DNA from 3 places in the Solibacillus sp. FSL H8-0523 genome. Region 2 is predicted to be linked to each of the others. Evidence: riboswitches for the same ligand, from Rfam matches in the RefSeq annotation. Region 2 holds a riboswitch; each other region holds the start of a gene.
The links. Region 2 has a riboswitch for cobalamin ahead of NSQ62_RS02240 (ABC transporter substrate-binding protein). Riboswitches for the same ligand answer to the same signal wherever they lie in the genome.
Positions count from the first base shown of each region.

Region 1: it holds a riboswitch for cobalamin, as region 2 does, so the genes downstream of both, NSQ62_RS07010 (DUF4430 domain-containing protein) here and NSQ62_RS02240 (ABC transporter substrate-binding protein) in region 2, are expected to answer to the same signal.
Region 3: it holds a riboswitch for cobalamin, as region 2 does, so the genes downstream of both, metE (5-methyltetrahydropteroyltriglutamate--homocysteine S-methyltransferase) here and NSQ62_RS02240 (ABC transporter substrate-binding protein) in region 2, are expected to answer to the same signal.

Region 1 is NZ_CP150291.1:1,467,007-1,470,660, reverse strand. Features, by position in the region: gene NSQ62_RS07010 (DUF4430 domain-containing protein) at 1-1,752, opposite strand, end outside; cobalamin riboswitch at 1,911-2,109, opposite strand; gene NSQ62_RS07005 (UvrD-helicase domain-containing protein) at 2,274-3,074, opposite strand; gene NSQ62_RS07000 (M15 family metallopeptidase) at 3,244-3,654, shown strand, end outside.
Region 2 is NZ_CP150291.1:453,288-456,941, reverse strand. Features, by position in the region: gene NSQ62_RS02250 (adenosylcobinamide amidohydrolase) at 1-92, opposite strand, end outside; gene NSQ62_RS02245 (iron ABC transporter permease) at 92-1,090, opposite strand; gene NSQ62_RS02240 (ABC transporter substrate-binding protein) at 1,083-2,033, opposite strand; cobalamin riboswitch at 2,211-2,394, opposite strand; gene NSQ62_RS02235 (amino acid ABC transporter ATP-binding protein) at 2,475-3,230, opposite strand; gene NSQ62_RS02230 (amino acid ABC transporter permease) at 3,243-3,654, opposite strand, start outside.
Region 3 is NZ_CP150291.1:2,524,719-2,528,372, reverse strand. Features, by position in the region: gene NSQ62_RS12600 (NAD(P)/FAD-dependent oxidoreductase) at 1-793, opposite strand, end outside; cobalamin riboswitch at 1,055-1,235, shown strand; gene metE (5-methyltetrahydropteroyltriglutamate--homocysteine S-methyltransferase) at 1,387-3,654, shown strand, end outside.

The sequences.
Region 1 (3,654 bases), 1.0 Mb from region 2:
CACACGTTTTGATACTAATTCGTTGTTTGTTGTTAAATATTGATTTCCTAATGCTAATGCATCTTGTGCTAATTTACGATTGTCCTGACTTACTTCTAAAACCTCTAAAGTTTTGTATGTGCGTAAGATACGTGGGAAGGATTCTAATACTTTGTCTTTTCCACTTGCATCTTTAATCGTACCTGGTAAATCTTTTGTAAAGCGAAGTTCAAATGTACCTGGAACGACGTCTTCAGCTGGAATAACTGCTTTTCCGTAAACGACTGTTTCATCATCAATCGTCTCTTCATGCTTGACCGTTTTGTACACTTTGCCGTTGTACTCAATCGATACATCCTCTAAGGCAACTGCATGAGGACCCGATTTTTTTTCGAACATGTAATCGATTGTATTATAGTTACCTGTCACTTTAATCGTCACATCTTGCCCAGCTTGTACCGTTTGTGACATTTCGATAATCGGATTAAACGTAATGACGTCCACTGTGTCTGCACCAGAATACATATATGTGACGCCATTATAATCATAATTTTCTCTTACAGAAAATGAGTTGATGAATTCCCAAACAATTTCATCACCGTCTTTTAATACATAACCATTTCCATAGACATCCGGATAGACGCCATTTACTTTGTACATCCAGCCACTACCATCACCAAGCGCTCGTTCGCCATCATTGTTAATCGATTTGAAATAGCCTGTAGAAGTGCTGTAATCTGTTGGAATCTTATTTGCTTCTAATACTTGTAAGGTCGCACCTGCTGCCGTAACTTCTCCGTCACCATGAGCCACAAAGTTTTTTACGTTTAATGTTGTATCTTTAATACCCTCAACACGAACATTTACTGTTACCGTTACAGCATTCAGTGTTTTAAAAGTATTTTCTTTTTCAATTAGCTCATTACTATTTGTAACAAGTGCTTGTTGCTCTGCTGTTAGTGCATCAAATGCTGCACGTGCTGCTTTTAAAGCCAGCTTGTTTGTTTCACTCAGTTCTTCAATTGTAGGTAATGCCTCGATTAATCGAACAGTTTCTGCTACGGCATCTTTCACTTCAATTGTTACTTCTGCTTGTTGCGCACTTGTTAATGTAGGCGCTAGCGCTTTAATTGTGTACGTACCTGGGTTTGCTTGAATTTTAAGTGTCACTTTTTCATTGCTGTATCTGATAACACTTTGTAAGGTTACTTCTGCTGGTACTTCCCAGTTTTCTAAAGCGGTAACCAGCTCTCTAGCTGAAAAATGATCACCAACTAAATTTAGTGTTACTGCTTGCTGTCCGTTGCTCTCAGTTGTTACAGCCGATAATACAGGATATTTGCTGTAATACACCTTTAGCACATCATTTGCTGCTAATGGATAAGCGCCTAAGCCTACAGATGGTGCTTGTCCATTCACCGTATACATCCAGCCATCCCAGCCATTAAACTTACCTGCAGCTAAGCCCTCAATGGATTTAATGTATGGACCATAGTCGCCATCAAGTACTTCATAAGCAATTTTAGCGTTGTCTAGTACTTGCTTCACTGCATCGATTGCCTTAGTACCCTCTGCTATGTTCGTTGTTGTTGATTCGACTATTTTTTTATCAAGTCCGTCAATTTCAACTTGTACTGCCAGTAAATTCTCTGTTTGCTCAGCAGTTGTATTGAGTTCTTCTGCATTTGCTATCGTCGCTGTTGCTGGTGTTAGCAACGTCAGCATTAGCACTGCGGTTAAAGCGATATTCAACCACTTTTTCCAAAATCCCACTTGAAAATCCCCCTAAAAAATTTTTATGAATAAGTTGCGATTAACCCATACAACAAAAAAACCATTTCTCGAAGTTGAGAAATGGCGGAAAACAGAAAAAAAGATATACACATACCTGTTCATCTATTTGCCGTACATTCTCCTTATTCCGAAGAGAGTTAATACGATCAGACAAAGGTAGGTCTCCTGGCTCGTGTATCCTGTGCAAGCCTTCCCATCTAATTGAGGCATTTTTCCTCGTTCGACAGTGGCATCATTTGCACATTCTTTCACACTTACAGTTGCGGAAACAGCTTCGGTATTGCACCGAATTCCCTATTAAGCTCAATTTCGAGCACCTTAATCCTGCAATTCATATTCATTTACGTAACAGTGTAACATAAAAATATTTCTGTACTAGGAAAATATTAAAATTCTAGACGAATTATTGTTTTACTAGCATTTATTTGTATTTTCAATTAATATTACCGCTGTTTTTTTCTCTGATACTTGGTGTAGTTAACTAACATTACACGAGGTCGTTATGGGCTCTTTTTATCTTGTCTTGAAATATAGTCACCAAACACCTTATTCGGAGACAAAATAAAAATACGTTCAGGACGCAACGTATCGCGGAATTTGTATAAAAAGTAAGCGATTCTGTGCAGCGCCACCGCGGTTTTACCAGATCCAGCAACCCCTTGAATAACCAATGTATGCGCTGCTTCATGACGCACAATTTGGTTTTGCTCGCGCTGAATCGATGTAACAATGGTTTTCATTTTTTCCGTGGACTGCTTGTTTAAGGTTTGCTGCAATACTTCATCTTGAATCGTCAGTGAGCTTTCCAGTGCGTACTGCAATTGTCCGCTTTCAATTTTAATCTGGCGCTTGCCCGTTATTTCTCCGTCAAAACGCTTGTCCATCGCCTCATAATAAGCCTCGCCCAACTCAAATTCGTAATACATATTACAAACCGGTGCGCGCCAATCATAGATCAGTGTCGTCCCGTCTGGCTCACGGAACCCAAAACGCCCAACGTAAAAGCGCTCTGCTTCGCCATCACCTACGTACTGAAAATCAAAATTTCCAAAGTACGGTGAATCGATTAACTTTTTCACCTGTTCGCGCTCCATCACTTGACGAAAGCCCTGTTTATCAATCATGCTAAGCGTTTGCTGGTAATCGTAAACTTCAAATTTATCGAGCTCGGCCTTGTAATCGATCATATATTCTTGTAAATCCTTATAGTTTGCGTCTTTTTCGGTAATATTAGCGGTTAAACGCTCATATACCGCGCGTAAACTGGTAATTGTATGGGTTAAATAGCTTTGTTCGTTCATGTCGTTACCTCCTAAAAATAGTAGTGTAACAAATGAAATCTGGCTGGTGTATAAGTGGAGGGTTAGTGATTTTGCACGTACGTCTCATTTCATCTTCAGAAATTCTTAAGATTTATACTCAGTGAAACTTAAGGTTTACCTATTAAACTTAAATCAAAGGAGCATACATATGAAAAAACTTATCCTAGCAATCATTCTAGCCATCATTGGCTATCAATTTTTATTCAATAAGGAAACTGCAGCACCTGACTTACCACAGCAAATTTCGCTCGAGCAGCATACGATTTCAAACGGGGACTTAATCTTAGTTAACCGCGATATTAAGCTACAGCAAGATCCGACGAATTTAGCGCAAATTCCAACTGACATTGGCGCTAACGTGATCGTCGATTCAAAGTTTTTATTAGAAAAGCAAGCTATCCAGCCACTAAAAGCACTATTTGAAGCAGCCGCAAATGATGGGATGGAGCATTTTATCATCAACAGCGCATATCGCAGCGGAAAATTACAGCAACAGTTATACGAGGAAAACGGCGCTGCCTACGCCCTGCCTTCTGGTTATAGCGAGCACCAAACCGGG
Region 2 (3,654 bases):
CCCAAAATTCGACCTTTTTTCACGTGGAACGTCACGTTTTTCACAATGCTTTTGCCGTTATAGCCACCACTTAAGCCGTTTACTTGTAACATTATGCGACACCCTTTCTACGTTGCTTAAAGAAAATATACGCAAATACTGGTGCGCCAATAAAGGACGTGATGACACCAATCGGCAATTCGATAGGTGCAATAATCGTACGCGACACTAAATCACAAATAACGAGTAAGCTCGCGCCATTTAAAAACGACAAACTCAGTAAATGACGATGATCAGCACCGATTAAAATGCGAATCATATGTGGAATGACTAAGCCGACAAAGCCAATTGTTCCGGATGCCGCCACTGCAGCGCCGGTTAAAATGGAGCCACCTGCTAAAATCATATATTTACTGCGCTTCACGTTTACCCCTAAATACTGTGCACGTTCTTCCCCGTAAATCATGGCGTTTAACTCACGGCGATTTAACCAAATAATCACAGCACCGATGATCATAAACGGTAACACCATGCGCACATATGGCCATCCGCGCATTGATACACTGCCAAGCAGCCAGCCGATAATTTCGCGTAGCTGCTCGCCCGTTAATGCGACCATTAATGAAATACACGCACCTAAAAACGAGCTGAAAATAATCCCCGTTAAAATAAGTGTTTCCATTTTCATTGTACGGTCGACGAGTCTTGCAAATGCTAATACAACAACCATTGTAATTGCTGCACCGAGCATACTAAAAACGGGTAACGTAAAAGCACCGAGTACTGGTAAGGAAATACCTAAAAAGATCGTCATGACCGCCCCTACCGAAGCTCCTGAAGAGACGCCGAGTGTATACGGGTCGGCTAATGGGTTTTTCAGTAGCCCTTGGAACGCAGCCCCCGCAATGGCGAGAGATGCGCCAATCAGTGCTGCGAGAACGACGCGCGGCATCCGAATTTTCCATAAAATACTATAGGCGACGGGGTCTGTTGTTTGATCCCATAATGTAGACAGTGGAATATGAACCGAGCCAAACGAAATGCCAATCCATATGCTACTTAAAAGCAATCCAATCGACGCTATATACGCGATTGAATATTTTTTACTCATTAAATGCCTCTGGATAAATGGCTTCCGCTAATGATTCAATACCTTCCACAATACGTGGGCCTTGACGACTTGTCGTATCTCCGTCAACTAGCTTCACTTGGTCATTTTTCACCGCATCCATTTCGGAATACGCGTCATTTGTTTGAATCGCTTCGATGTCGCTTTCATAGGTCACTAAAATTGCATCCGGGTTACTTGCTACGAATTGCTCTGTGCTGTACATTGGCCATCCTAGTTCTGGTACCGCATTTTCTACGTCTAACACTTCAAGCATTTCATTAATAAATGTTTCCTGACCTGCTGCATAAAGATCTGGTGCTGTCCCCACGACAATAAATACTGATTTTTCTTCCAGGTCCGCCACTTTGACCTCAATTTCATCGATGCCCGTTTTAATCGAAGTGATCATATCGGCTGCTTGTTGTACTTTATTTGTCATCTGGCCAATTTTTTCAATCGTTGTATACGTTTCTTCAAATGTTTTGGCATCTTTTACGACAAATACCGTAATACCAATCGCTTCAAGCTGAGCAATCGCTTCTTCGTTAAAACTATATAAGTTAGATTCATGCGCTAATACTAAGTCTGGCTGTAGGGCGATGATTTGCTCTAGGTTAAACTCCATGCCACCGACTTTTTCTTTCGCAAGTGCTGCTTCTGGATAATTGTCGTTATCATTTACCGCAATAATTTGCTCATCTATGCCTAAGCCAAATAAAATTTCTGTATTTGATGGAATGAGTGAAATAATACGCTCTGGTGCTTTTTCGATTGTAATCTCTTTGCCTAGTGCGTCTGTTTGTGTAAGTGGAAATTGCGCTGTTTCTGTCGTTTCTGCGCTATTTGTTGCTGTCGATTTGTCTGCTGCTTCTTCCTCCGCACCGCATGCTGCTAATGTTAACGTTAATAATGCTGCTGAAGAAAGTACCTGCCATTTTTTCATGTTGAAATTGCCTCCTTAGATTATAAAAACCTGATGCTTCTTGTTTCATAGGCTCTTTTTAGTTATTATTTCACAAAAGAAAAAGCCTCCCACTCATAGAGAGAAGGAAGCTTTGTGCATGCAAATAACATTCAATGTAAAAAGAATTTATCCGCCACATCCTATCCTCGTAGGTTACTCGTTGGGCATTATAAAGGCAGGTCTCCTGGCTTATGCTGAAACGTTTTGTAGCGCCTTCCCGTGTGAACAGTGGCTTTATGCTAAAAACTCGCATTTACAGTGGCGGGACCGCATCGGATTTGAACCGATTTCCCTTTTACTTCTTACTTGTGAAATAAGAACCTTTACAATCCATATGAAATTGATATCTTTTATTATAGCGGAAAAAAGCATTTTTGTATGCAGGTACGATTAAATTTTCAGATAATTCTACCAAATCGATCAAATATGGTACGTATAATCGTCTGGTATTACGCGGCGTAAAAACTGCTTCGTGCGTTCTTCTTTTGGCTGTACAAAAATTTCATGTGGCGAACCTTCTTCGATGACATTTCCACCATCCATGAAGATGACGCGATTTGCTACGTCTTTTGCAAAGGACATTTCATGTGTGACAACGAGCATTGTCGTGCCTTCCTTCGCAATATCCTTCATCACTCCAAGCACTTCTCCAACGAGCTCTGGATCTAGCGCGGATGTCGGTTCATCAAATAAGATGATGTCTGGATTTAATGCGACTGCGCGCGCAATGCCTACTCGCTGTTGCTGGCCACCCGATAATTGACTTGGGTACGAATCATATTTTTCCGTTAGGCCTACTTTATCCAGCGCTTGTTTAGAAATGGTATAGGCTGCTTCTTTTTTCATACCACGCCCAATGATGAGTCCTTCCGCGACATTTTCAAGTGCGGTTTTATTATTAAATAAGTTGTAATTTTGAAAAACGAATGCTGTTTTTTTGCGGATTGCTAAAATGTCCTTTTTCGACGCCTTGTGTAAATCGACTTCAATGTCGTCAAAATTCGCCGTTCCTTCATCCGCGCGCTCTAAAAAGTTAATGCAGCGTAGAAGCGTCGTTTTCCCTGACCCACTTGGACCCAGGACTACCACAACATCGCCTTTTGCAATCGTTAAATTAACGCCCTTTAATATTTCGTTTTTACCAAATGTTTTATGCACATTTTGAATATCTAACATGGTTTATCCTCCTTATACCGTAGCCAATTTGTAACGACTTAAGCGTTTTTCAGACCATTTAAATAAATACTCTACGGTCATACATACAATTAAATAGACAAGAAAAATATCAATATACGCCTCTAAATAGTTATAACCGAAGTTTGCTTCTACCTTTGCTTTTAACGTGATTTCCTGTAACGAAATCGCATACCCAAGTGACGTTGCTTTGATTAAATTAATGGTCGCGGTACAAAGATTTGGCATGGCTGATACAAGGGCTTGCGGAATAATGATGCGGCGATACGCTTGCGCTGTCGTTAAACCAACCGATTGTGCTGCTTCAATTTGCCCTTTTGGAACTGTTTGCAGTGCCGAACGAAATACTTCGATTAAAACTGCCGCTGTGTTAAATGAGAAAATAATAAACGCATACCAGAGCGGA
Region 3 (3,654 bases), 2.1 Mb from region 2:
GCTTGAGCTTATCTTGTTCAAAACGGGCATCCCCAGCGATAAAATAGCCAGCTAACGACGTGTAACTATTATCTTTTTGTACGACGCGGCAAGGGAGCGTGAAGCTCTCTTTTGTCGTGCCAATATGACAGAAAACATGCGAGAACGGTTCGTCATTGATGCTAAAGGTACTTAAGTGATAATCAATTTGAGTGTGCTGCAAGGAACGTATTGGAATTTGAAGTGCCTGTATCGCATCCATTAAAATGGGCTGTAGCTGAATTGATTGGGATTCGATCAGTAACACGTCGACACCGCGCTTTTTTAACTGGATGGCCCAATCGATTGCCATCGGAGTGTGTCCGATAATGGCAATTTTTTCAGTGCTTTCAAAATTAGCGGGTAAAGAATAGCTAATGTGCGGGAGCGCTGCTGCTGTGATGGATTCACTTTGTAATTTTTTGTGCTGAATATAGCCCGTACCCGTTGCGTTGATGATCGTTTTTGCTTCATAAGTATTCGAAGTCGTTTGAACCGTAAAGTGCTGGTCAAAATGTACATGCCGCACACGCTCATTTAACAGAATTTGTGCCGAGCTAATATGTAATTGTCGTTCTAAATTTCGTAAGTATTCCTCGGCAGTAATCCCGTACTGTCCAGGTAGGTCATAAATCGGCATATCTAAATAATAATGTAGCCGTCCGCCTAATTTTTTATTGCCCTCTAAAAGTAAGGTGTTTAATCCACGTGATGCACAGTAAAACGCACTATACATACCAGCAGGACCGCCACCTATAATACAAACATCGTACATAAAAAACCTCCCATGTTAGTTGTAATGCAAGTGACTTGCCAATTATGTTACTAAATTTTAGACGTACCTTTTGCTAAAAATGTTCTGTATTTATAGTGCCGTAACCAAAATAAATTATCAAGAAAAAGTTTAAAAGTTGGGATGAACTTGTACAATAAATCTCGCTTGGAAACGAATATTGCTTCATTTCCCTAAAATATAATAATTTTCAGAAAAATAGATTATCAATAGAACAAGTTATGCTATAGTTAGTGTCAATTACATAACGTGTTAAGAATAGGTGCTTGTGAGAGCAAGCTGAAAAGGGAAGCATGGTGCAATTCCATCACTGTCCCGCAACTGTAATTCGGAGTTTTTTAACAAACGCCACTGGGTGACTGGGAAGGCTGTTAACAAATGTTGATGATAAGTCAGGAGACCTGCCTATTTCCTAGTACACACCAAAAGCTTACGAGGAGATAAGTGGTGTTTTGTGCGAGATACAGTGAACCTAATCGTTTGCTTATTTGTTGATGCATCAAAACTTCCACCGCTATTTCTCATGTGAAATAGTGGTTTTTTATTTGGTTATGTAAACGACAATTTGGAGGTTGATGAAAGTGAGTGTAAAAGCAGCAGTAGTTGGTTATCCGTATATTGGGGAAAATCGTGAATGGAAAAAGATTGTGGAACGTTTTTGGAAGCAGGAGCTATCAGAACGGGAATTACAACTAGAATTTGCCAACTTACGTAAAGCATCGATTAAAAAGCAAGAAGCGCTAGGATTAACACAAATAACAGTCGGGGATTTTACCTATTACGATCGTATGTTAGATTTAGCCTTTTTATTTAACATGATACCGGAACGTTATCAACATATTGAAGGAGCCAAAACTTTAACAACATATTACGCAATGGCGCGTGGTAATGATGATACGGTTGCATCAGAAATGACAAAATGGTTCAATACAAACTATCACTATATCGTACCTGAATATAACGACGCGAAATTGCAATTAAATCATAACATTTACGTTGATTGGTTAAACGAAGCAAAAGAAGTGACGGGTATCGAGCTAAAAGCAACCTTAATCGGACCGTACACATTTGCAAAATTAACAAAAGGGTACGATGAAAAACAATTAGCTAGCTTTATGATTCAGCTAGTACCTCTATATAGTACGTTAATCCAGCAGTTAGCAGAAGCTGGTGCAAGTTCTGTGCAAATAGAAGAGCCTGCATTAACACTAGAATTAACAGAAGAAGACATACGCCTAGTAGAAGAAATTTATAAGCAACTGGATGAGGCGACGACAGCGAACATAATCCTGACAACGTATTTTGAAGCGTTATCCAACTATGAACGCCTGATAAAGCTACCTGTTGCCGGTTTTGGTTTAGATTTTGTTCATGGTAAAAAGGGAAATATTCAAGCGATTCGTCACTATGGCTTCCCACAAGATAAAGTATTAGCGATTGGCTTAATTAATGGTCGTGATATTTGGCGCACGAATTTAATGGAACAGGCACAATTTGTACAAGCGATTCAGTATTATATTCCAAATAATGAAATTTGGATTCAATCGTCTTGTAGTTTACAACATTGTCCAGTTACAACGAAGGTGGAGGTTACCTTACAGCCCGTATTAAAAAATGCGCTAGCGTTTAGTGATGAAAAAATTCCGGAAATTGTACAGATTACCGAGTATATTGAAACGGGTGTATGGCCGAATCCATCAGCTGTTTCAGCGAGTATGAAGGCAATCGAGGCACTACAAACCGATGTCAGTCGCAATAATGCAAAGGTAGCAAATGAGCTCAAGCAATTAACGAATCAGGATTTCCATCGTCCATTAGCATTTGAAGAACGTTTAGCCTTGCAGCAGCGAGCATTAAATTTACCATTGTTCCCAACGACAACAATAGGTAGCTTCCCGCAGTCAAGAGAAGTAAAAGCGTGGCGCGCGGCTTGGCGTAAAGGTAATCTATCAGATGAAGCATATGAAGAAAAATTAAATGAAGAAACAACACGATGGATTCACATTCAAGAGCAATTAGGGTTAGATGTTTTAGTACATGGTGAATTCGAGCGTACAGACATGGTGGAATATTTCGGCGAAAAACTTGAAGGCTTTGCATTTACGAAAAATGCTTGGGTTGTGTCATACGGCTCTCGTTGTGTAAAACCACCAATCATCTTTGGTGATGTGGACTGGACAGCTCCGATGACTGTAAAAGAAGCAGTATTTGCACAATCGAAAACATCGAAATATGTAAAAGGAATGCTAACAGGTCCCGTGACAATTTTAAACTGGTCATTTGTCCGTGACGATATTTCACGCGCGGATGTAGCCAATCAAATTGCACTTGCCCTACGTAAAGAAGTAGCGGCGCTTGAAGATGCCGGAATTCGCATTATTCAGGTTGATGAGCCAGCTTTACGAGAAGGCTTACCACTACGTAAAGAAAACTGGGCCGATTATTTACAATGGGCGGTCAAAGCTTTCAAATTATCAACTTCAAACGTTGATAATGAAACACAAATTCACACGCATATGTGCTATTGCGAGTTCAATGATTTCATCGAACCCATTACCGCATTAAATGCCGATGTGATCTCACTGGAAACATCTCGTAGTCACGGGGAATTAATTCATTCACTACAAGACGATTCATATCCGTATGGTGTAGGTTTAGGTGTGTATGATATTCATAGTCCACGTGTACCAGAGATTGTTGAAATGACGGATATTTTAAACGATAGCTTAGCAGTTATTCCTGCACCATTATTTTGGGTAAATCCAGATTGCGGCTTAAAAACACGTCAGGAGCCAGAAACAATCGCAGCACTTAAAAACATGGTTGCTGCAGCAAAAGTATTG